DNA from 2 places in the Staphylococcus sp. CoH_129_LAB_1 genome. Region 1 is predicted to be linked to the other one. Evidence: riboswitches for the same ligand, from Rfam matches in the RefSeq annotation. Region 1 holds a riboswitch; the other holds the start of a gene.

Region 1 (13,146 bases):
AGAAATCTAAATTCATTTGAAGATTATCCTTCATTTTTAGAAATAGCGCCTGAGCCTTTTGATGCAGAAGCGTTACAACATTTTAATCACTATTTATCTCAAAAAAAAGTAGCGAATAAACCTATTAAACAAATGTTACTGGATCATAAAATCGTAGCAGGATGTGGAAATATCTATGCTTGTGAAGCATTGTTTAGAGCTGGTATTCATCCTGCTAGAAAAGTTAAAGAGACTTCTCATCAAGAAAGACAAATGCTCTTTTATTATGTGCAAGAAGTTTTAAAAGAGGGTATAGATAATGGAGGAACGAGCATTTCAGATTACCGTCATGCAGATGGAAAAACAGGAGAAATGCAATTACATTTAAATGTATATAAACAAAAAACATGCAAAGTATGTGGCCATGACATTGAACAAAAAGTAATAGCATCTAGAAATAGTCATTTTTGCCCATATTGTCAGAAATAAATAAAGTGAGCGGTGATACAAATGCCTAAAGTAATTGGATTAACAGGTGGAATAGCTACTGGAAAGTCAACAGTTTCTAAATTATTGTCAGAATATGGATTTAAAATTGTCGATGCAGATATAGCTTCAAGAAAGGCAGTAGAAAAAGGATCAACTGGCTTAGAACAAATTAAAGCCACTTTTGGTGATGAAGCAATCACGAGTGATGGAGAAATGAATCGACAATATATTGGAGAATTAGTATTTAATCATCCAGAAAAACGATTAGAGCTTAATGAGATTGTTCATCCTATTGTAAGAACGATTATGGAACAAGAAAAACAACAGTATTTACAACAAGGATATAATGTAATTATGGATATTCCGCTTCTATTTGAGAATAATTTACAAGATACTGTGGATGAAATATGGCTAGTCTACGCATCTGAAAGTGTACAAATTGAACGTTTGATGAAACGAAACAATTTAGACTTAGATCAAGCAAAAGCGAGAGTTCATAGTCAAATATCAATCGACAAGAAAAGTAGAATGGCTGATTATGTTTTAGATAATTTAGGAAGTAAATCCGAATTAGAAAAACATCTTAAGCAACTATTAATTGAAAAAGGGTACATTAATTAGTAATAAGGAGAAAGAGGTTGGGACATAATCCCTAGCAAAATAGCCAGTAAATGAGTGTATTATAAATTCATTTACTGGCTTCTTTATTTACAATACTACGTATTGTTGGCTCGCTTTCTTAGATGATAGATTCAGCCTGTAGTCTTCAGCTTGTTCTGTTCACACAAAAGTCTCGCCAAAATACTTTGTGTTTATATGTAATTTTACATTGAAATACTTAATACTTAAAAAATAAGATCCTTTCGTATCAATTAATAAATACCAATAAACTAAATTAACAAGGTTCCTTATATAAAGAATATAACATGACTTAACTTACTCTACTAATGGTACTCAATATTAGAAAACGAGCAACCCAATAAGTTGAAAATAATAAAAAATTTATGGAAAAGACAAGTTCTATATTATTTCAATAGAACTTGTCTTTTTCACTTATCCAGAAACTTTATGTCTCAGACTCTTTTTTATTTATTCAAAAATATATTAGCTACATAAATTTAAAATATAAAAATTACATTATTTTTAGAAAACGCTTTCGTTTGAAAATTATTATGTTATACTAATTTCATAAAGTATAACATATAAAACAAGGGGTGCTTTAAATGTCAACAAATATTGCAATTAATGGTATGGGTAGAATAGGGAGAATGGTATTAAGAATTGCATTACATAATGAAAACTTAAATGTAGTTGCTATTAATGCAAGCTATCCACCTGAAACAATTGCGCATCTAATTAACTATGATACAACACATGGACGCTATGATAAAAAAGTAGAACCAATTGATGGTGGTATCCGTGTTGATAACCATGACATTAAGTTAGTGTCAGATAGAAATCCTGAAAATTTACCATGGAAGGATTTAAATATAGATATTGTTATTGAAGCAACTGGCAAATTTAATCATGGTGATAAAGCAATCGGACATATTCATGCCGGTGCTAAAAAAGTATTATTAACCGGTCCATCAAAAGGTGGAGATGTCCAAATGATTGTTAAAGGGGTAAATGATGATAAATTAGATGTTGAAAACTATGACATTTTTAGTAATGCTTCATGTACAACAAATTGTATAGGACCAGTTGCTAAAGTTTTAAATGATCAATTTGGTATTGTAAATGGATTAATGACTACTGTTCATGCAATTACTAATGATCAAAAAAATATTGATAACCCTCATAAAGATTTACGAAGAGCACGTTCATGTAATGAAAGTATTATTCCAACTTCGACTGGAGCAGCAAAAGCATTAAAAGAAGTTTTACCAGAACTAGAAGGTAAACTTCATGGATTAGCTTTACGTGTTCCAACAAAAAATGTTTCATTAGTTGACTTAGTCGTAGATTTAGAAAAATCGGTAACTGTTGATGAAATTAACAATGCGTTTCGCAATTCAGGTTTAGATGGTATTTTAGAAGTAGAAGATGCACCTTTAGTATCTGTTGATTTTAATACTAATCCACATTCAGCTATTATCGATGCTGAGAATACAATTGTAATGGGGGATCATAAAGTGAAAGTGATTGCTTGGTATGATAATGAATGGGGGTATTCTAATAGAGTGGTAGAAGTAGCTGAACTTATTGGTGAACAATTAGTAGAACAATCTACAGTGACTGTAGTTTAAGTTTTGAATAGGACTAAAGGTTTCATATTTTAGAGTGGATAATCTAATATGAAGTTATCAATTTTATAAATTAGAATTAAATGAGATGTTTTAATAATTCATGTATAGGAAAGTGAAACTAGAATTTATATTCAATTCTATTTCACTTTCCTTTTTATATTCTATTATATATTTAGATAGTTAAGTTGTATCAATTTATTATCGATGTATATGAGTTCTTTTATCATAAATCGTTTTTATAGTATAATGGAGCATAATCTATTCAAGAGGGTGACAGATATGAAATGCCCAAAATGTAGCGCCACACATTCACGTGTGGTAGATTCAAGACATGCTGATGAAGCTAACGCAATACGTAGAAGACGTGAATGTGAGAATTGTGGGACAAGATTTACAACATTTGAACATATTGAAGTGAGTCCACTTATTGTTGTCAAAAAAGATGGAACACGTGAACAATTTTTAAGAGAAAAAATATTAAATGGTCTTGTAAGATCATGTGAAAAAAGACCGGTTAGATTTCAACAACTAGAAGATATTACTAATAAAGTAGAATGGCAATTACGCGATGAAGGTCATACAGAAATTTCATCTAGAGATATAGGTGAACATGTGATGAATTTACTCATGCATGTTGATCAAGTCTCTTATGTACGATTTGCGTCAGTATATAAAGAGTTTAAAGATGTGGATCAATTATTGGCGTCGATGCAAGGTATTTTGGATGATAACAAACGGAGTGATTCATAAATGAGTTTTAAATCGTATGAGTATGGTTTAAGTCCACACGATGGATTTAAAGTATATCGGCATTTTTTCTTTAATCATCAACAATTAGAGATATTAAATCGATTGTACATTCCATTAATTGGTTTTAAAGCTATTGGTGTATATCATTTTATGAACCAATTTATCGATGAAGTTGAAGATACAGTTCTTACGCATTATACAATTATGAATGAGCTTAAGATAAATTTATTAGAATTTCGTGAATATATGGATTTACTTGAAGGTATAGGGTTAGTTAAAACATTTGTAAAACATGATAGTAATCAATCCTTTTTTATATATGAATTGATACAACCTCCAACTGCGTATCAATTTTTCAATGATCCAATGTTATCTATATACTTATACAATGCAGTTGATAATCAAAGATATAAAGACTTAAAAGCGTATTTTGAAAAAGATGAACCAAATCTAAAATCATTTCAACAAGTAACGCGTAAATTTACTGATGTATTCAAGGTTCCACATAAAAATATATCTATTGATGCCTCAACGATACAAAAGGAAAATCAATCTGCCACTATAGATTTAGATAATGAATCATTTGATTTTGATATGTTAAGAGATATGTTACAACATCATTTTATAAGTGGAGAAATCATTACTAAAGAGGCTAAACAATTAATTTTACAATTGGCTACTTTATATGGTTTAACGCCTACTTCTATGAAACGAATCATTCTTAACTCTATCACACAAAATCAAACGTTATCATTTGAAGAAATGAGAAAACAAGCAAGGTCTCATTACTTAATTGAGCATCAACAACAGCTTCCAAAGTTACAAACTAAAGCTAACCCTTCTAATCATTTAGAACAACCACAGAGTCAAAATAAAACTACCGATGATTCAAAGGAAAATGATAATTGGTTTAAGTTATTAGAAGACACAAGTCCTATCGATATGCTAGCGTCTTGGTCAGAATCAGAACCAACTTTACAGCAAAAGAGAATGGTAGAAGAGTTGATTGAGCGCGAGAAACTGTCATTTGGTGTTATAAATATTTTATTACAATTTGTAATGCTTAAGAATGAAATGAAGCTTCCTAAATCCTATATATTTGAGATTGCTTCGAATTGGAAAAAGCTAGGTATAAAAACAGCACAACAAGCATATGATTATGCGCTTAAAACCAATCAACAAATTAATGACAATGCAACTAAAAAGGCTAAACGTCAGTATAAACAACGTGAAGTTGTTTCAATAGAAAAAACACCAAAATGGTTAAAAGACAAAAGTCAACAAGTTGAAAAACCTAAAAATAATGATGCGCAATTTGAAAAAGATAGAGAAGCGTTTCGTGCTCAATTAGAACAAGATTGGGAGGATTAGATGAAACCATTTAGTAAACTTATAAAAAATCAAGATAATTTAAACAAAAGAATTGCTAAAATAAAAAATCAAGTTATAAATGATTATGATGTTAAACAATTTTTAAATCAACACCAATCAGAACTTACCAATGAAATGATTGATAAAGATTTGAACGTACTTCAAGAATATAAAGATCAACAAAAACATTACGATGGACATGATTATGCCCACTGTCCAAACTTTGTTAAAGGTCATGTTCCAGAATTATATATAGAAAATGAGCGTATTAAAGTTCGTTATCGACTATGTCCTTGCAAAATCAAATATGATGAAGAACGCCTAAGTTCACAACTTATTACAGCTCATCACATGCAACGTGATACGTTGAATGCTAAAGTGAAAGATATTTATACTAACGACAGAAGTCGACTTGAAATAGCTATGGAAGTCAACGATATTTGTAAAAAGTTAGTTAATGGTGAACACGTAAAAGGTCTTTATATACAAGGCCCTTTTGGAACGGGTAAATCTTTTATCTTAGGAGCCATCGCTAATCAGCTTAAGTCAAAACATGTACCATCTACGATAGTATACTTACCTGAATACATTCGTATATTAAAAGGTGGTTTTAAAGATGGAAGTTATAATGAAAAGTTAGAGCGTATACGAGAAGCAAATATATTAATGTTAGATGATATTGGAGCTGAAGATGTTACAACATGGGTAAGAGATGAGGTAATAGGGCCCTTATTACATTATCGCATGGTTCATGAATTACCAACATTCTTTAGTTCAAATCTTAATTTAGAAGAATTAGAACATCATTTATCTATTTCAAATAAAGGTGCAGAAATAACAAAAGCTGCTCGAATTATTGAACGTATTAAAAGTTTAGCAAACGAATTTTATTTAGATGGAAAAAATTTACGAAATAATTGAAATTTATAATGTGTGATGTATAATAAAGATAAATCTAAATCGTTGAAATAAATGAAGATATGATAATTTAATCTCTATCATACAGCAAGCCAATCATTGATGAGAATTTGGTTGATACATTAAATTATTACTCCTTCATATTTAGATACTGGTAATCAGTGTCCGGCTCAAGACCGTTATCTTATGAAGAGATATCTAGGAAATGTCTAGATAACTAGGGTGGCACCGCGACAAACTCGTCCCTTTTATAGGGAGGAGTTTTTTTATTTTCTTCAGCGATCATAGAATAAAATTTATGGAGGGTTTAAAAATGGAACAAATTAATATTAAGTTTCCAGACGGCAATTCAAAATCATTTGACAAAGGAACTACAACAGAAGATATTGCACAATCAATCAGTCCTGGACTTCGAAAAAAAGCTGTAGCAGGAAAATTCAATAATCAACTAGTTGATTTAACTCGACCTCTTGAAGAAGATGGGGCAATTGAAATTGTTACACCCGGTAGCGACGAAGCTCTAGAGGTATTACGTCATTCTACTGCTCATTTAATGGCTCAAGCATTAAAACGAATTTATGGAGATGTTAAATTCGGTGTTGGTCCAGTGATTGAAGGTGGATTCTACTACGACTTTGATATGGATGAGAAAGTATCATCAGATGACTTTGAAAAAATTGAAAAAACTATGAAACAAATTGTTAATGAAAATCATAAAATTGAACGTAAAGTGGTTTCTCGTGAAGAAGCTAAAGATTTCTTTAAAGATGATCCATATAAATTAGAATTAATTGATGCGATTCCTGAAGATGAGAATGTGACATTATATACTCAAGGTGAATTTACAGATTTATGCCGCGGTGTTCATGTACCATCTACTTCAAAAATTAAAGAATTTAAATTACTTTCTACTGCAGGTGCATATTGGCGTGGAGATAGTGACAATAAAATGTTACAACGTATTTATGGTACTGCTTTCTTTGATAAAAAAGATTTAAAAGCACATTTAGAAATGTTAGAAGAACGTCGTGAACGTGATCACCGTCGCATAGGTAAAGATTTAGAATTATTCACAAATAGTCAACTTGTTGGTGCGGGTCTCCCACTATGGTTACCAAATGGTGCAACAATCCGTCGTGAAATTGAACGCTACATTGTGGATAAAGAAGTAAGCATGGGATATGATCATGTGTATACCCCAGTATTAGCGAATGTTGATCTTTATAAAACTTCAGGTCACTGGGATCACTATAGAGATGATATGTTCCCGCCAATGAAATTAGATGAAACTGAAGAAATGGTATTGCGTCCAATGAACTGTCCACACCATATGATGGTTTATAATAATAAGCCACATTCATATCGTGAGTTACCAATTCGTATTGCAGAACTAGGAACTATGCATAGATATGAAGCAAGTGGTGCAGTATCAGGTCTACAACGTGTAAGAGGTATGACTTTAAATGATTCTCATATCTTTGTACGTCCTGACCAAATTAAAGATGAATTCAAACGTGTTGTTCATATGATACAAGATGTTTATGAAGACTTTGGTTTCGAAGATTACACTTTCAGATTAAGTTACAGAGATCCTGAAGACAAAGAAAAATATATGGACGATGACGACATGTGGAATAAAGCTGAATCTATGCTTAAAGAAGCTGTAGATGAAATGGGATTACCATATGTTGAAGCCATTGGAGAAGCAGCATTCTATGGTCCTAAATTAGATGTTCAAGTTAAAACTGCAATGGGTAAAGAAGAAACACTTTCAACTGCACAAATTGATTTCTTACTACCTGAACGCTTTGATTTAGCATATATTGGTAGTGATGGTGAAAATCACCGTCCTGTTGTTATTCATCGTGGTGTAGTTTCAACTATGGAACGTTTTGTAGCTTTCTTAACTGAAGAAACTAAAGGTGCTTTCCCAACATGGTTAGCTCCAAAACAAGTTGAGATTATTCCTGTAAATGTAGATTTACATTATGACTATGCGAGAAATTTACAAGACGAATTAAAATCTCAAGGCGTTCGTGTAGAGATTGATGATCGTAACGAAAAAATGGGCTATAAAATTCGAGAAGCACAAATGCAAAAAATTCCTTATCAAATTGTAGTGGGAGATAAAGAAGTTGAAAACAACGAAGTAAATGTGCGTAAGTATGGATCACAAGATCAAGAAACAATAGAAAGAGATGAATTTATCTGGAACTTAGTAGATGAAATTCGTCTAAAAAAACGTAGATAGTCTTGATAAAATAATATCCTTAATGTATATTACAAAGTAGTTAAATAAAAATGAGTTAGAGGTTGCATCTTTAAAAAGTAATACTTCAGAAGTTGATATGGAACGTATGTTGAAAGTATGAAAGGTAAAGATGCCGAAACAAATGATAACCATACTTATGATTTGTTGGGACAGTTATCGAATAGAAACTGTACTGTCACAGTTTGTGATGTGCTACCGATATAGATTAAGTAATGGGTGCATATCTTAACGGTATGTACCTATTTTTTAATTTGTAATTTGATTTACATATCATTTATAAAAATTAAGTATGTTAATTATCTTCACATAACAAATAAATACTTAGCTAACCTCTACATTAGGAAAGGGAGCTTATATGAGTAAAGTTGAAAATCAAGATAACGGTATGAAGAGAGGGTTAAAAGATCGTCACATTTCTATGATTGCAATGGGAGGCTGTATTGGTACAGGCCTATTTATGACATCTGGTGGTGCTATTCACGATGCTGGTGCATTAGGTGCGCTTATCGCATATGCAATTATTGGAGCTATGGTATTCTTTTTAATGACTTCTTTAGGAGAAATGGCGACGTATTTACCTGTTTCAGGTTCATTTAGTACCTATGCAACACGATTTGTAGATCCATCATTAGGATTTGCTTTAGGTTGGAACTATTGGTTTAACTGGGTAATTACTGTAGCGGCAGATGTAACGATTGCAGCGCAAGTCATTCAGTATTGGACACCTATGGCGGGGATTCCAGCATGGGTATGGAGTTGTATCTTTATAGTTATTATTTTCGCATTAAATTCTTTATCTGTAAGAGTATATGGTGAAAGTGAATATTGGTTTGCACTTATAAAAGTGATTACAGTAATTATTTTTATAATTATCGGTATTTTAACTATATTAGGAATTATGGGTGGACATTTTGTAGGATTTGAGACATTTACTAAAGGTGATGGGCCAATCCTAGGTGGAAATCTTGGCGGTAGTTTACTTTCAATCCTAGGTGTATTCTTAGTTGCTGGTTTCTCATTCCAAGGTACTGAATTAATAGGTATTACTGCTGGAGAATCTGAGAATCCAGAACGTGCTGTACCAAAAGCAATTAAACAAGTTTTCTGGAGAATATTATTATTTTACATTTTAGCCATCTTTGTTATTGGTATGTTAATTCCTTATGATAGTAATGCTTTAATGGGCGGAGATAACGATGTTGCAACATCTCCATTTACGCTTGTCTTTAAAAATGCAGGATTAGCATTCGCTGCTTCATTTATGAATGCAGTTATTTTAACTTCAGTATTATCAGCTGGTAATTCAGGTATGTATGCATCAACACGTATGTTATATTCAATGAGTAAAGACAAATTAGCTTTTGCTTCGTTTGGTAAAACAAATAAACATGGTGTGCCATATTTATCATTGGTTGCTACTGGTATACTTGTAGTCATTATTTTCTTAGTACAAAAATTAAGTGGCAATGCTTATGAATATATTGTAGCTGCCAGCGGTATGACAGGGTTTATCGCTTGGGTAGGTATTGCAGTAAGTCACTATCGCTTTAGACGAGCATTTAATGTTCAACATCATCGTAAATCGGAGTTAAAATATAAAGCTAAATGGTTCCCATTTGGTCCAATATTTGCAGGTATATTATGTGTGATTGTGATTGTTGGACAAGATGTGGATTTCATCAAAACAGGGAACTTCGATCTTAATCGATTTATTATTACGTATATGGGTATTCCAGTATTTTTAGTATTCTTTATTTATCATAAATTAAGATACAAAACTAAAAAAATACCTCTCGAAGAAGTTGATTTAAGTCAAGATGTATCAATGGATGAAGTAAAGCATCATTAAAAAATGTAAAAAAATGATTGACATGCATAATAAAACTTGATATGATTAATAACGTTGATTACGAAACGAACCAAGTAGAAACACCCGTTTCTCACCTGTAGCGACGCATTAAGCTGTTGGCAGGTTAATCATGTCACACAATTATTGTGTATGAGTGAAGAGCGGGCAAATATTGTCCGCTCTTTTTGCTTGGGAAAATTTCGTAAAATTTTGGGAGGTGTCAACCATAGCAAAAGATCAAACGCAAGTTAACGAAAAAATTCGCGCAAAAGAATTACGTTTAATTGGCCAAAATGGTGACCAAATTGGTGTTAAATCTAAAAAAGAAGCTCTTGAAATGGCTGAAAGAGTTGAATTAGATTTAGTAGTTGTAGCGCCAAATGCTAAACCACCTGTTGCAAGAATTATGGATTATGGTAAATACAAATTCGAACAACAGAAAAAAGAAAAAGAAATGAAGAAAAAACAAAAAGTTATCAATGTTAAAGAAATTCGTCTAAGTCCAACTATTGAGGAACACGATTTCCAAACTAAGTTGAAAAATGGACGTAAGTTCTTAACTAAAGGAGACAAATGTAAAGTTTCTATTCGTTTCAGAGGTCGTGCAATTACACACAAAGAAATTGGTCAACGTGTTTTAGAAAAATTTGCTGACGAATGTAAAGATATTGCCACTGTTGAACAAAAACCTAAAATGGAAGGGCGTCAAATGTTCATTATGTTAGCGCCTGTAAACGAAAAATAATTTATTTTTATTAGGAGGAAATGAATCATGCCAAAAATGAAAACTCACCGTGGAGCAGCTAAACGTGTTAAAAGAACTGGTTCAGGTCAATTAAAACGTTCTAGAGCTTTCACATCTCACTTATTTGCAAATAAAAATACTAAACAAAAACGTAAATTACGTAAAGCTAAATTAGTATCTAAAAGCGATATGAAACGCGTAAAACAATTATTAGCTTACAAAAAATAATTAATATTACTTTCGAACGATGATAAAGCGATATATTTAAGGAGGAATTCAACATGCCACGAGTTAAAGGTGGAACAGTAACAAGAGCACGTCGTAAAAAAACGATTAAATTAGCTAAAGGTTACTTCGGTTCAAAACATACATTATATAAAGTAGCAAAACAACAAGTTATGAAATCAGGTCAATATGCATTCCGTGACCGTCGTCAACGTAAACGTGATTTCCGTAAATTATGGATTACACGTATTAATGCAGCTGCTCGTCAACATGACATCAGCTACTCTCGTTTAATGAATGGCTTGAAAAAAGCTGACATTAATATTAACCGTAAAATGCTTTCTGAAATTGCTATTTCAGACGATAAAGCTTTCGGTGAATTAGTATCAAAAGCTAAAGATGCTTTAAAATAATTAATATTTAAAAGCCAATAAGGTGATTATAAATCCTTATTGGCTTTTTTATTTACTTTTATTCATCAAGTATTCTTTAATAGAAATATGATAAGTAAAAGAACCAGTTAAATATAATTGAGATTTAAATCATTGGTTTGTTAAACTATTAAAAAAGAATATTACTTTCAAGGAGTTAGCTATGTCTAAATTTGATGAACAAATAATTGTCGTATCAAGAGAAATATTATTTAATAATGAAAAAAATGCATTTAATGGATTCTTATCGAAAAACCAAAGTCAAGGTGAAGAAATATTTGATGCGTTTAAAAATTATGAAGTAAAAAGACGTGGAGATATGGAAGACAATCCATCTTACAAACAACTCATTTCGTATTGTCTTTTAGAAAATGAAAATGATGAAATCTTAGTATACCAACGTTTAAGTGGCGGCGGGGAAGAACGCTTACATGGTCAATCTTCAGTAGGTGTAGGTGGACATATGAACAATGTTGTTGGTGCGGATTCAATTAATGAAGTTTTAAGAGTGAATGCACAAAGAGAACTCCATGAAGAAGTGGGGTTAACTGAAGATAGATCTCAAAATATGGAATATATTGGTTTTATTAATGATGATACTAATGAAGTTGGAAAAGTTCATATAGGTGTTGTTTTTAAAATTAAGGTAAAATCTAGTGATGTAGAAGTAAAAGAAACGGACACTTTAAAAATTAATTGGATATCACAAGATAAAATAAATGATTTAAATCATTTTGAATCATGGAGTGCGTTAATTTTAAAAGATTTAAAATAAAGGGGGCTCAATATGTCTGACATTATCCCTTTCCCTCAATCAAAGCAAAAGTTGTACCATAATATTTTAAATGCAAAACAACAAAATAAATATAAAGAAATGTATCAATTATTTGATATATATGAAGCCTCTTTTGAATTAGACAATCAATTATCATTGATTAAATGTGAAATGTTAAATGAATTAGAGTTATATTTAGAATTAAGAGAAGAAGCAATTATTTTTTTAAAAAAAGGTATACCCCATTACGATGAACTTATCATTTACTATATAGAGGCATTAATAGGTTTAAATCAGAATTTTGAAGCAATTGAGGTCATTAATCAAATTATTAATGAAGTAAAAGAACATAAAACTAGGATGGCGCTCTTTCCATTAAAAGAATATGCACAATCTAAATTAGATGAAGATAAAAACCGTTCTAGTCAATTATTATCAAAATTTTTTAGTTTAGATTTAAATCGTCAAACTAAATTAATAATTAAACTTATTGATAACGGACATTATGAGTTTAGAAAGACAGTTGGTTTATTATTGTCTAGCCAAATAGAATCTTATAATTTAAAAAGTCTCATGCTAGAATATTTACGCTTTGCGAATTATGATAGTGAAATAAAAATTGAGAAGTATGGCTATGAAGTGAACATCATACCTGCAAAATTAAAAGGTTTAGAACATACAGATTTAAAAACTTCTGTTATTCCAAAAGTACTAGATAAATTAGAAGATGGAGCTTTGAATATTCAAAATGAAGCACTATATGTGATGAATAATCACTCAATTAAACTATATCCAATTGATATATTTTCGCTTTATAATGAAAAAGATTGGGTAATAGCTTACGATGTTTATTTTAAGTCAATGATTGGTATAGAAATAAGTGAAGTTAATCAAGAATTACTAACATTTATTCAACAGTTAGATAATTAAATATGAGCAAATCATTTTAGTTTATTTAAATTATTCAGTAAAGTTGAATTATTATTAACAAGCCCCTATAAAACATTGTTTGTGTCCATATTGGACCTATGATATAATAGGGAAGTTGAAAAAATTAAAAATGTAAGCATGGAGGTATTTATACATGACAGCA
Region 2 (13,146 bases), on a different contig from region 1:
TACTAAGCCTATTGCTCAACAGATACCTATCATCATTGTTAGTATTGTTTCAATTGTAAGTACAATAAATACATTAGGTTTAGTAAAGTTGAATTTTATAAATCATTTACCTCTTAAACAATACTCATTAGAATGGCTACCTATAGCTGTTATTTCAATCATTATAGGATATATCGTATCTAAATTTATGAATCAATCGTATATTGTTTATCAAAAAGAATAAATTTAAAACACCGATTACCTTTTTAAACGAGGGTAATCGGTGTTTTAAATTTGTCTATTCTTTTTTCATAGTGAGTAAATGTTCTTTTAATTCATTCTCAAGTTGTGATAATTCTCTTTCAGCTTGTTGACGTTTTTGACGTCCATTATATTGGATTTGTAGTGTTTGTTCGATTGTTTCAATAATATCACTTTGAGTGGATTTAAGTGTTTCAATATCTACGATTCCACGTTCATTTTCAGTAGCAGTTTCAATTGCATTTTGCTTTAACATTGCTGCATTTCGAGTAAGTAAGTCATTTGTTGTATCAGTAACTGCACGTTGAGCTGTTACAGCATTTTTTTGTCTCATTAAAGTAAGGGCAATGGCCATCTGATTTTTCCATAAAGGGGTACTTGTGAGTATAGAACTCTGAATTTTTTCAGCTAATGCTTGGTTCACATTTTGAATCATACGAATTTGTGGTGCTGTCTGAATTGCAATTTGACGTGATAATTGTAAATCATATATTTTTTTATCTAACCGATCAACAAATTGCTCCATGTCAGCGACACTTTGAATATCCATTTGATTACCTGATTGTTCTGCATGTTGTCGTAATTTAGGCAATTCATTAGCCTTGATTTGTTGTTTTTTACGTTGTGCAGCAGCAATATATAGAGAAACATCATCAAAATATGCTTTATTTTGTTCATAAAGATGATCTAGTAATTGAATGTCTTTGGTTAAATTTTCCTTATTCTTATCCAATTGAATAGTGATTCTATCAACTTGTGAACTTACAGATTGCATTCTAGAAAACACTTCATTTATTGAAGCTTTTGTTCGTCTAAATAAACGTTTAATTTTAGATTGATTTTCTTGATTCAAGTCATCAGGGTTAACTTCTCTTAACTTAGACATTAATTGATTTAAAGTATCACCAATAGGTCCTACATCTTTTGATTGAACTTCATCTAACATTTGATGTGAAAATTGAGACATATTCTGTTGTAGATGTGTCCCAAATGATAATAGACCTTCACTATCTAATGGTTTAATTTGTTGACTAATTGAATCAATTTTTTTTAAATCTTGTTCGTTAAATTGTTGCTCAAAGTCCTGCTTAACATTTTGAGTCGAAACATCATGAGTTTGATGATTTACATATTCATCTAATGGATGTGAGTTAATAAATTGGTCTTTTTGATTCATTTAAAAATTCTCTCCATTCTTAACTTTATATTATTATTTTTTATATCGATTTTGTTGTAATCGATTAAGTTCCATTTCAATATCTAAACGCTCATAATCATCTTCATTAAGTCTTTTTAAATCTGCAACTAGTGTACGTTTCACTTCATCTAGAGTAATACGCGTTTGCTCTAACTTTTGTTTTTCTTCAGCAGATTTTTTTGGCATTTTAGATAAATGAGTATATGCATCAATCAAATTTAACGCATTATCTATATGCGAATAAAAGAAACTTTCTACCTTGAAAAATAATGAAGGTCTCTGTTTAACCGCAAAATGAATAGACTTAGAGATTTTGTAAATATCATTAATTTGACGGAAATCTCTAATCGATCTGATATTTATATATGATTTTAAAATATTACGAATTTTATTATGTGATAGACTGAGTTGTTGATTAACAAAACGATAATCTCTACGTGATAATCCAATTTCTTTTAAATATTTTTTGGATGTCAATCTTTGAGTAGGAAAATAAGATACAAAAAACATTCCAATACCTATTAAGGCATCAAGAATAAAGGATAAATCAAATCCAATTACACTTGTAACCCATGAGATAATAGCTATTGGAATTCCTACTAAAACACCCAGAAGTCGAGAAAGGTTATATCTCAATATTCATCTTCCTTTATTTAAATCGTTTTAAATTCTGAATATTCGTTTGTTACGTCTAAATCTTCAATACTATAATCAGAAACTGAAGACGCAGGAGAAGCACCAGCAGTCACTTTGTCAATAAACGTTTTTAATTGATTCTCTTCACCTTGAGCATATATATCTACGTAATCTTCAACATTCTGAACAGTACCAAATATATCATATTTTTTTGCGATTAATTCAGTGTAATGACGGAAGCCGACACCTTGGACAGTTCCAAATACTTGTATATGTTTATGTTGCATCATACCACCTCTTAACTATATTATACGTATTATTCCCGTAAAAAACTAATAATTAGTACTCATCTAGTCTATATCTCAGTTCAAAGAACAAAGGCTTTAAGCTTGAATTCGACTAAAAAAAAGTTACAATATTTATTAGAATTTTATTTTGAGAGGGGACTTAGTCATGTGGACAGTTGCAAAGATTCGTGCTGACTATGAGGGATGGTGGTTATTTAGCGACTGGACAGAAAAAATCGTAGAACAACATCATTATAGTAACTATGAAGAAATGTTAGAAAATTATCAATCAATTATCAAAAAAAGTAAAAAATATTATAATAATTATATGATTGGTAAATATAATATTTATGCATTTTATAATAATTGTGATTTAAATTTTTGTGAAGATTGTGATGAAGATTTACAAATATTTTATAGTTTTATTGTTTTAAATAATAAAGAAGTTTATTATAATCTACCAAAAATTAATTAAAAGAGAATTTTCTATAATTGTATTGCAATTTAGTTCAAACTAACATATAATAGTTACCAAGCAATAGTTTTATTCCATATTGCAAAGAATATCTGTAATATTGATTGATAGCATTTTGTTATTTATACATATTTTTAACACGTATTTTTTGTAATATGCGAATAATGCATATTGAATGAATTTTAGTCTTGGAGGTTTCACAATTATGAAACAAGGTACAGTTAAATGGTTTAACGCTGAAAAAGGTTTTGGCTTCATCGAAGTTGAAGGAGAAAACGACGTATTCGTACACTTCTCAGCAATTAATCAAGAAGGTTATAAATCATTAGAAGAAGGTCAAGCAGTTGAGTTTGAAGTAGTTGAAGGCGATCGCGGTCCTCAAGCTGCAAACGTTGTTAAACTATAATTTATAGATTGCAAAAATATTGACTTTAGTAGCACCTTACCAAGATGTAGGGTGTTTTTTATATATAAAAATGCCTGAGACAACTTCATTTTGTCTCAGGCATTTTTTTAATATATTGGGGTTCATTATCAAGGATGAGACACCGAATTTAAAACGGATTCTGTTCCTCTTCCATTTCAATTTATTTTGTATCATTAATAATTAATTGACGTAATGACTGACGTTTAATAACTTCACGTGCTTTTCCATCTTTTAAGAAGAAAACAGGTGGTTTTTGCATTTGATTATAATTAGATGCCATAGAGTAATGGTAAGCTCCAGTAGATAAAATTGCTAAATAATCTCCACGTTTTACTGATGAAGGTAACTTAGCATCTCGGATAATAATATCTCCTGACTCACATAATTTTCCAGCAATGGTTACCGTTTCATCTGCCTCTTCATGACGATTTACAAGTAATGCTTGATATTTTGCTCCATATAAAGCAGTTCTAATATGATCACTCATACCGCCATCAATAGAAACATATTTATTTACTTCAGGAATTTCCTTAATTGTTCCAACTTCATATAAAGTAATGCCCGCTTCGCCGACAATTGAACGTCCTGGTTCAATACCAATTTCAGGAATATCATAGTTCAATTTTTCTGATTCAGATTTAATCGCATCTGTAATTTCAGCAATACCTTCTTCAATAGGGAAGCTTACATCACCTTCAACATATTCAATACCAAAACCGCCACCTAAGTTAAGTAATTCAACTTGGATATGATTCTCATTAAGCCAGTTTAAAACAATTTTAGCTGTTTCAATCATTGCTTCGGTACCTTCAATTTGTGATCCTACATGGAAATGTATTCCTTTTAAATAAAGGTGTTTTGATGCTCTGACCTTTTCAACTGCTTGAATTGCAAGGCCATGGCGAATTGAAAGTCCAAATTTACTATCTTCTTGACCTGTTTGAATAAATTCATGTGTATGTGCCTCTACACCAGGATTCACACGAATAACAATATTAACTGTATCACTTGCATAGCGATCGATTAATTCAATTTCTTCTAGAGAATCAATTACAAAGTATCCAACGCCACTTTCTAAAGCATATTGTATTTCTCGTTTCGTTTTATTATTACCATGGAAGTGGATGCGACTAGGATCAAATTTAGCCTCTAATGCTGTATAAAGTTCACCTTCAGATACTACATCTAATTGTAAGTCTTCTTCTTGAACTAATTTCACCATTTGAATGCAAGTAAATGCTTTAGAAGCGTATGAAATATTATATTTTAATCCACTTTTTTGAAAAGCGCTATGAAATCGACGCATCTGATTGCGAATTTCATCTTCATCATAAACAATGGTAGGAGTACCAAAACTTTGAGCTAATGTTTTCAAGCTCGTCCCCGCCATTGTTAATTCACCGTAATCATTATATTTAACTACCATCTTTATCTATACTCCTTTATAAGAGAATCATGATTCATCGCACTAAGTTGTTCTGAATTAGCGCCAACACCTTTGAATGTGTATTCATCAATGCGTATATCATTATTATATAGTATCACTTCATCTTGTGCATGAACATCATCATCGACTTCAACAAACATATGACTCATCATTAACGCCCGAATAGGGTAACGTTTACTATTAATTAAAGCCTCATATTTTGCACGTTTCTTTAAAATACCGTCACCATAGCCAATATCAATCACTGCAAGATGTGTATGGTCTTGTGTTGCTTCAAATGCAAAGCTATATCCACAATAATCTCCCTTATTTACTTCACGAACTTGAATCACATTTCCTTTTACAGTTAAAGCTTGTTCAATCTCATTCTCATTTAATTTGCTGTATGGTCTTGAGCCATATAGAGCTATGCCTACACGTGCATGTGTATGATTAGGGAGAAGTTGTTGTCCTTCACGATAATAACTAGCACTATTTTGAGCATGAATGAACTCAAATTGGTATCCTTCACTTAATAATGTATTAACGACGTTTAACCATGATTCGCGTTCAATACCATATTCTGGAACATCAAATTCATCTGCATAACCAAAGTGGGTCCATAGACCAACAATATTCATTTCACTTTCATTATCGTTTTCATGATGATGAAGTACTTCTTTAATCTCATTAAGATTTCTGAAACCTGAACGATGTAGTAAATTTTCAAATTCTAAGTGAACGTTAATATCTTTTAATTCACTTTTATATTGATGATAATATTCTAGAGAAGGAAGTGTCATTTGAATATTATTATTTCGAACTGTATCAAAATCATAAACCGCATTCATTAAAAAGATTGTAGCATCAGGCGCAAGATTACGAACTCTAACTGCTTCTTTTAAGGAAGTGGTACTAAATGTATTGATATCTGCTTCTAAAAATGTCTTTACTGCAAATTCTAATCCATAATGATAAGCGTTATTTTTTACAACTGCCATAATTGGATGATTATTTTTTACTTTAATTACATTTTTTAAAAATATTTTTGAATCAACTGACCACACTGCCGTCAATGTAATTTACTCCTCTCCATAATGTTTCAAGATTTGTTCATAGTAATTCGCAACATCAATAAGTACTTTTTCGTCAAAATTTAAATGTGATGTATGTAAACCTGTGATAAACCCTTTCTCTTTATTTCGAGTTCCTACAAAAGCAAAATAAGAGGGTGCTAATTGTTGACCATAAAAACTAAAGTCTTCTCCAAATAAAAATGGTAGAGGTTTTTCAATAACTTCTAACTTAGCGGATTGAATAGATTGTTCTACGATATGACGTAGTTTGGGACTATTCATTGTAGCAGGATATCCCTCTTCAAATTTGACTTTACAATCAACATTGAACAGTAATTTTACACTTTCTGCAATTTTATTCATCTGATTTTTTACGATATTTAAATCATTGACATCATAAGTACGAATAGTTCCTTCTAAATAACCATTACTAGGAACTGTATTAATAGCTTCACCAGCATTAAAATGTCCCATATGAACAATATTGCGTTTTAGTCCATTTAAATGATACTGCTGTATTTGTCCAACTTGATTTAAAACATGAATCAATGCTTCACCACATGAATGTCCTTGCTCTTTGTCAGCTACATGGCTGGATAATCCATTTAAGAAAAAACGGTACTCTGTAGCACTTGCCGTAATTTCTTCATCGCGAATCACGACTTGTCCTTCATCAGCAAAAGGATTTACATGAATACCAAATACTGCTTCAATAGGGTACTGATTAAAAGCACCTGCTTTAATTAATCGATTTGCGCCTCCACCTGTTTCTTCAGCAGGTTGAAAGATAAATACGATGTTATGAGGTAATTTGTGTTGATCAGCCATCGTTTTACATCTTTTAACAAATAACATTAGCGCTGTTGTGTGACCATCGTGACCACATGCATGCATCACATTCTCTGTTTGGCTACGATAATCGACATCATTCTCTTCAAAAATAGGTAGGGCATCAATATCTGCTCTAAACGCAATGGTATGATCACTATTTCCTTCCAAATATGCAATAGCACCAGTTTCAAGAGGTTGCTCGTAAAATACATTTAATTCGTCTAAAAACCGAGTAATATATTGAGTTGTCTCAAATTCATGAAGACTTAATTCTGGATGTTGATGTAAATGTCTTCTATGTTGTGTGACAAATTCTAATTCGCTCATATTGATCAATCCTTTATTCATTTAATTAATCGTAAAGGCTGAGAACATGTTGTCCCAGCCTTCACCATTCAGTTATTTAAGTTTGTCATTAATCATTTAATTTTCTTAGTGCTGCAACGATTTCTCTTTTAGAATCTTGAACTTCAGATGTTTGTTTAATGACTTTAGCAGGTGTACCAGCTACAACAGCACCAGCAGGAACATCTTGAGTAACGATGGCACCAGCAGCTACAATAGCACCTTCGCCAACTCTTACACCTTCTAAAATAACTGCATTTGCTCCAATTAATACATTATCTTCAATAACTACTGGAGATGCACTAGGGGGTTCAATAACGCCCGCTAATACTGCGCCGGCCCCTACATGAACATTTTTACCTGTCGTAGCGCGACCACCTAAAGTTGCATTCATATCAATCATAGTACCTTCACCTACAATAGCGCCAATGTTGATTGTTGCACCCATCATCACAACAGCACCATCTTCGATAATTGCTTGTTCACGAATGAAAGCACCTGGTTCAATACGTGCATTTGTATTGGTTAAGTCTTTTAAAGGAATAGCAGAGTTACGACGATCCATTTCAATTTCTAAGTCAGTAATATGTGATTGATTTGCTTCGTAAAATGTTTTCCAGTCGTCAGCTTCACAAAATATCACTTTTGAATCATCAGATCCGAATACTTTAAATGTTTCAGGAAAAGTGACATCGTTGAATTGTCCATTTGCGTATACTTTTATTGGTGTTGATTTTTTAGCATCGCTAATATATTGAATAATTTCTTGTGCAGATAAGTGTTGTACCATAGGTTAAATTCTCCTTAAATCGTTTTATAAGTTGTCAAATGTATAGAAACCATTTGATTTTGTATTTAATTTTTCAGCAGCTGTAATTGCGCCATTTGCAAAAATATCCTTAGATTGTGCTTTGTGAGAAATGGTAATAGTTTCGTCTGTACCAGCAAATAAAACATCATGTTCACCCACAATTGTACCACCACGAACTGAATGAATACCGATTTCATCTTTTTCACGTTTTTCAGTTCGCTCATGTCTGTCATAAACAGGTGTTGTGTTTCCACGTAGTTCTTTAATAACATCATAAAGTTTAACTAGTGTACCACTTGGGGCATCCACTTTTTTATTATGATGAGCTTCCGTTAACTCAATATCATAATCTTGTAAAAGGGGAACAGCCGCTTCTAAAATTTTAGTTAATGCATGGACGCCATAACTCATATTTGCACTGAAGAAAACAGGCATACGTTCACTTAATTGTTCTAACTTTTGAACAAGTTTTTCTTTTTCACCAGTAGTAGCAATCACTAATGGTAACTCAAAATCTTCATCTAATAAAGGTAATAATAGATTAGGATTAGAGAAGTCAATCGCTACATCAGCTTCATGTTGTACGTCTGCAATATGACGATAACTTTTATATGGTGAATGTTGATGACTTTCTGGTTCAATTGTACCAACAATTTCATGACCTTTTTCTTCTGCTAATCTGGCAACACGTTGATTCATAGCGCCATATCCAATGAGTAAAATTTTCATTTTTATTCCTCCGCTTTAAATGCTTTATAGGCATTCACTAATACATTTGCCTCTTCATTCTCTAATGGTAATAAAGGTAACCTTAATTCATAATTTCCAAATCCTAAATGACTGGTTAAAGCTTTAATTGGTATAGGGTTAACATCCACTGAAAGTGTATCTAACAATCGACCAATCGGTTCAAAATCTTTCTCTATATCGTTCCCATTTTGTTTAGCATCATAAAGTGCTTGAAATTCTTTCGGAATGACGTTAGCAATGACGGAAATTACGCCATTACCACCACGATTATAAAATTCTACAACATTATCATCATTACCACTATAAAGAGCAAATTCATCTTGGTTAATACGTTTTTTCACTTCTTCGTAATAGTTAAAATCATTTGTAGCATCTTTAATAGCTACAATATAATCATTATGGCTTAATGTTTCGACTGTTTCAGGATCAATTGTCATATTCGTTCTTGAAGGTACATTATATAAAACGACTGGTAACTTAACGTCATTCGCGATTGTTTCAAAATGTTTAATTAAGCCACGTTGGTTTGTTTTATTATAGTAGGGTGTGATTAACATAATACCATCTACACCTAATTCTTTGGCACGTAATGAAGCTTCAATAGATTTAGCTGTATTATTTGTACCAGTTCCAGCGATAATAGCCACTTGATGATTAACTTGTTTAATGACTGCTTGAAGTACTTTTTCTTTTTCTTCTTCAGTTAAAGTAGGACTCTCAGCTGTAGTACCGTTCACAATAATTGCTTTAACGTCATTATCTAGTAAAAATTGAACATGTTGTTCTAATGCTTTATAGTCAACTTCATTATTAGTAAATGGAGTAGCAAGTGCTACGCCTACACCTTCAAAAATATGTGCCATATTATCTAGCTCCTTTTAATTTAATGACTTGTTCTAATACTTGAACTGCATTTAAAGCTGCACCTTTAAGTAGGTTATCCGAAGTACACCAAACATGGAAAGTGTTATCAAGTGAATCATCACGACGAATTCTACCTACAAACACTTCATCTTTACCTGTTGAATTTATTGCTAAAGGATATTCATTTTTTTCAGGATTATCTACTAAAACTACACGATTATCATTTTCAAATAAATCTTTAATTTCTTGAACTGTTGCTTCTTTATCGAGAGTGACATCAATTTCTACACTATGACTATCTTGGACAGGTACACGTGCACATGTGGCAGTTACACGTAAGTCAGGTTGTCCTAAAATTTTGCGTGTTTCATCAATCATTTTTTGTTCTTCTTTTGTATACCCATCTTCTAAGAAAACATCAATGTGTGGTAAAACATTATTATAAATAGGATGTGGGTAAGCTTCTGGAGTTTTACCATTAGCACCTTCAGCTAAATCTCTTTTACCTTTAACCCCTGAACCTGAAACTGCTTGATATGTTGTATAAGCTACACGTTTTAATCCAAATGTATCTTTTAAGACTTTAAGTGGCACGACCGATTGAATTGTTGAACAATTAGGGTTGGCAATGATACCACGTTTAAATTTTGGTTGGTTAACTTCTGGTACAATTAAATCTACATCATTTGTCATACGCCATTGACTTGAATTATCAATAACAATTGCTCCAGCTTTTTCGAAGATAGGGGCAAATTGTTTACTAGTTCCGCCACCTGCACTCATTAGCACGTAATCAAATTTTTCACTTGCTGCTTCTTCTGTCAGTTCTTGAACTGTATATGTTTTTCCTTGAAACTCAATTTCTTTACCTGCTGATTTAGCTGATGAGAATAATACTAACTCATCAAACTGAATATTTTTACGATCAATTGTTTCTAATATTTTTGTTCCAACTAATCCTGTTGCTCCAACTACTGCTAATCTTGTCATAAAAGAATCACTCCATATAAATATTAATTAAGTTTTGAATTATTCACTTTAAATATCAAAAGCATCGTATAAAACTTCAACCGCTTTATTCCCATTTTCAGCATCAATAACGTAAGAAATACTAATTTCAGAAGTTGTTGTCTGATAAAATGGAATATTAGAATTAATTAAAGTAATAAATGCTTTTGAAGCTACACCAGACATATCACGCATTCCTGAACCAATTAACGAAATTTTGACGTATTCTTCATTAATTTTATAATCTAATGCATCAAATGTTGTAGAAAGTTTCTCTAAAATATTTGAGATTTGTTGTACATCACTATCTTTAATAGAAAAAGATAGTTGCAAACCTTCAACGTTTACGATTTGAGAAATCATATCTACATTAACTGAACCTTCATCTAAAGCAGTAAATAATTGAGTTAGAAGGCGATTATCTGGGAGAGGATAACTAATCGTTATATGCATCATATGTGTATCTAATGCAACTCCAGTTACGGCTTTTTTTTCTAATATCTCTGTTCTTGGCATAATCCATGTTCCTTTCACATTTGATAAAGTTCTACCTAAATACAAGGGGATATCATAGTTTTTAGCAAGTTCTACACTTCTTGTTTCTAATACTCCAGCACCTAAAGCACTCATTTCCATCATTTCTTCATAAGACACATAATTTAAACGTTTAGCCTTACTTAAAATTCTTGGATCTGTAGCATAAACACCATCAACATCAGTATAAATTTCACAAGGGGTTTGATTACTAGCTGCTAAAGCAACAGCAGTCGTATCTGAACCACCACGACCAAGTGTGGTTAACTCTAATTCATCGTTCACTCCTTGGAAACCTGCTACAACTAAAACATCTTTATCTTTAAATTCCTTATTAAATGTTTCAGGGTTAATTTCTGCAATTCGACTTTTCAAATGATGACCTACCGTCTTGATACCTGCTTGATATCCTGTCATTGCTCTTGCACTCACGCCAATATCATTTAATACCATCGATAAGTAAGAGACTGTTTGTTGTTCACCAGTTGTTAATAATAGGGCAAGTTCTTCATCTTTTGGTGTTGTTGTAAGATGAGAAACATTGTCCATTAATTGATCTGTTGTTTTCCCCATAGCACTTACGACAACAATAAGTTGTTCGCCGTCATCTACACGGCGTTTAAGCATTTCTGCAATATTTTTTATCTTTGTAAAATCGGCGACAGATGAACCACCGAACTTCAAAACACTTCGTTTCAAGATTTTACCTCCTAGAATTTAGGGGCACACGTCATAAAAAAGAGCAAGTTCAGAATGCGCGAACTTGCTCGTAATTTATATACAAGTGATGCACTCCATTATTAAATAATAATGACAAACTCTCAGCTCTTAACCACAAAGTCCAACGAATGCTTACTGCGATTGCAATTCGTTTCGGCATCGCACCCTTTCTATATTAGCTGTGGCAGACAGTAATCTAATATATACTAATGATTGATGCGCCTCATCAATTTCTTATTCAATTGCTATGTTTTTAATTATACATAAGCACCTTTTAACTGTAAACCGATTATTGTGATTTTTTGAAATAAACTGAAAATTTTGAAGTAATATTACTTTTAAAGAAAAGAGATAATAATAATAAGTAATTTGTACAAATGATGGAAATAACTTAAAAATAGTCATTCTATATAAAAACTGTTGCTAAAGTTCGTTATTTAGCAACAGTTTTTATATGCATTCTAAATTACTAGAATAGAGGGGATTCTATTAAACTACTCCCATTATTTTTGTAAAACACCAATTTCTTTTAGATATTCTTCATATGGTAATTCTTTAGATAAACTACCAGGTTGATTTAAGTCAATCACACGATTAGCGATTGTATTAATAAATTCAAAGTCATATGAAGTGAAAATAATTGATCCTTTGAATGAAGCTAATCCATCGTTAACGGCTGTAATACTCTCTAAATCAAGATGATTGGTTGGCTCATCAAGTAGTAAAACGTTAGCACTTGAAAGCATCATTTTACTTAACATACAGCGTACTTTTTCTCCACCTGATAGTACACTGGCTTTTTTCTTAACTTCTTCACCACTAAATAACATACGTCCTAAGAAACCACGTAAAAATGTTTCAGTTTGCTCATCTTCAGGAGCATATTGACGTAACCATTCAACTAAATTCATATCTACACCGTCAAAGAAATCAGAATTATCTTTAGGGAAATAGCTTAATGACGTCGTCACTCCCCATTTAAATGAGCCTTCATCTGGTTCCATTTCACCAGCAAGTATTTTTAGTAGGGTAGTTTTAGCAATTTCACTATCACCAATTAAAATTGCTTTATCATTAGGATTCATAGTAAAAGAAATATTATCTAATACTTTTTCACCATCAATTGTTTTAGAAATTCCCTCAACTACTAATAAATCGTTACCGATTTCTCTTTCTGGTGTGAATTTCACATAAGGATAACGTCTTGAAGATGGTTGAATGTCATCAAGTTCAATTTTTTCTAATTGTTTTTTACGGCTCGTTGCTTGTTTTGATTTTGACGCATTCGCAGAGAAACGAGCAATAAAGTCTTGTAACTCTTTAATCTTCTCTTCTTTTTTCTTATTTTGTTCTTGAGCCATTTTTTGAGCAAGTTGACTTGATTGATACCAAAAGTCATAGTTACCAACATAAACTTTGATTTTCCCAAAATCTAGATCTGCAATATGTGTACATACATTATTTAAGAAATGACGATCATGAGATACTACAATAACAGTATTTTCAAAGTTAATTAAG

What was found. A riboswitch is a leader RNA that binds a small molecule or an ion and turns the genes downstream of it on or off. The one in region 1 is predicted to bind lysine.
Positions count from the first base shown of each region.
Region 2: another riboswitch for lysine. It lies ahead of AC2FB1_RS00875 (aspartate kinase); the one in region 1 lies ahead of AC2FB1_RS06445 (amino acid permease).

Region 1 is NZ_JBXWKZ010000016.1:27,574-40,719, reverse strand. Features, by position in the region: gene mutM (bifunctional DNA-formamidopyrimidine glycosylase/DNA-(apurinic or apyrimidinic site) lyase) at 1-468, shown strand, start outside; gene coaE (dephospho-CoA kinase) at 490-1,089, shown strand; partial or broken gene AC2FB1_RS06475 (hypothetical protein) at 1,410-1,652, shown strand; gene gap (type I glyceraldehyde-3-phosphate dehydrogenase) at 1,692-2,717, shown strand; gene nrdR (transcriptional regulator NrdR) at 2,997-3,467, shown strand; gene dnaB (replicative helicase loading/DNA remodeling protein DnaB) at 3,468-4,838, shown strand; gene dnaI (primosomal protein DnaI) at 4,839-5,759, shown strand; gene thrS (threonine--tRNA ligase) at 6,070-8,007, shown strand; lysine riboswitch at 8,056-8,231, shown strand; gene AC2FB1_RS06445 (amino acid permease) at 8,384-9,877, shown strand; ribosomal protein L20 leader region at 9,944-10,071, shown strand; gene infC (translation initiation factor IF-3) at 10,095-10,622, shown strand; gene rpmI (50S ribosomal protein L35) at 10,650-10,850, shown strand; gene rplT (50S ribosomal protein L20) at 10,904-11,260, shown strand; gene AC2FB1_RS06425 (NUDIX domain-containing protein) at 11,442-12,053, shown strand; gene AC2FB1_RS06420 (hypothetical protein) at 12,066-12,983, shown strand; gene tig (trigger factor) at 13,138-13,146, shown strand, end outside.
Region 2 is NZ_JBXWKZ010000002.1:11,302-24,447, reverse strand. Features, by position in the region: gene brnQ3 (branched-chain amino acid-like transporter carrier protein BrnQ3) at 1-223, shown strand, start outside; gene AC2FB1_RS00935 (toxic anion resistance protein) at 278-1,417, opposite strand; gene AC2FB1_RS00930 (5-bromo-4-chloroindolyl phosphate hydrolysis family protein) at 1,451-2,074, opposite strand; gene AC2FB1_RS00925 (acylphosphatase) at 2,092-2,361, opposite strand; gene msaA (regulatory protein MsaA) at 2,528-2,836, shown strand; gene cspA (cold shock protein CspA) at 3,042-3,242, shown strand; gene lysA (diaminopimelate decarboxylase) at 3,424-4,689, opposite strand; gene AC2FB1_RS00905 (alanine racemase) at 4,692-5,765, opposite strand; gene AC2FB1_RS00900 (amidohydrolase) at 5,772-6,923, opposite strand; gene dapD (2,3,4,5-tetrahydropyridine-2,6-dicarboxylate N-acetyltransferase) at 7,012-7,731, opposite strand; gene dapB (4-hydroxy-tetrahydrodipicolinate reductase) at 7,756-8,481, opposite strand; gene dapA (4-hydroxy-tetrahydrodipicolinate synthase) at 8,484-9,365, opposite strand; gene AC2FB1_RS00880 (aspartate-semialdehyde dehydrogenase) at 9,367-10,356, opposite strand; gene AC2FB1_RS00875 (aspartate kinase) at 10,405-11,610, opposite strand; lysine riboswitch at 11,688-11,863, opposite strand; gene AC2FB1_RS00870 (ABC-F family ATP-binding cassette domain-containing protein) at 12,132-13,146, opposite strand, start outside.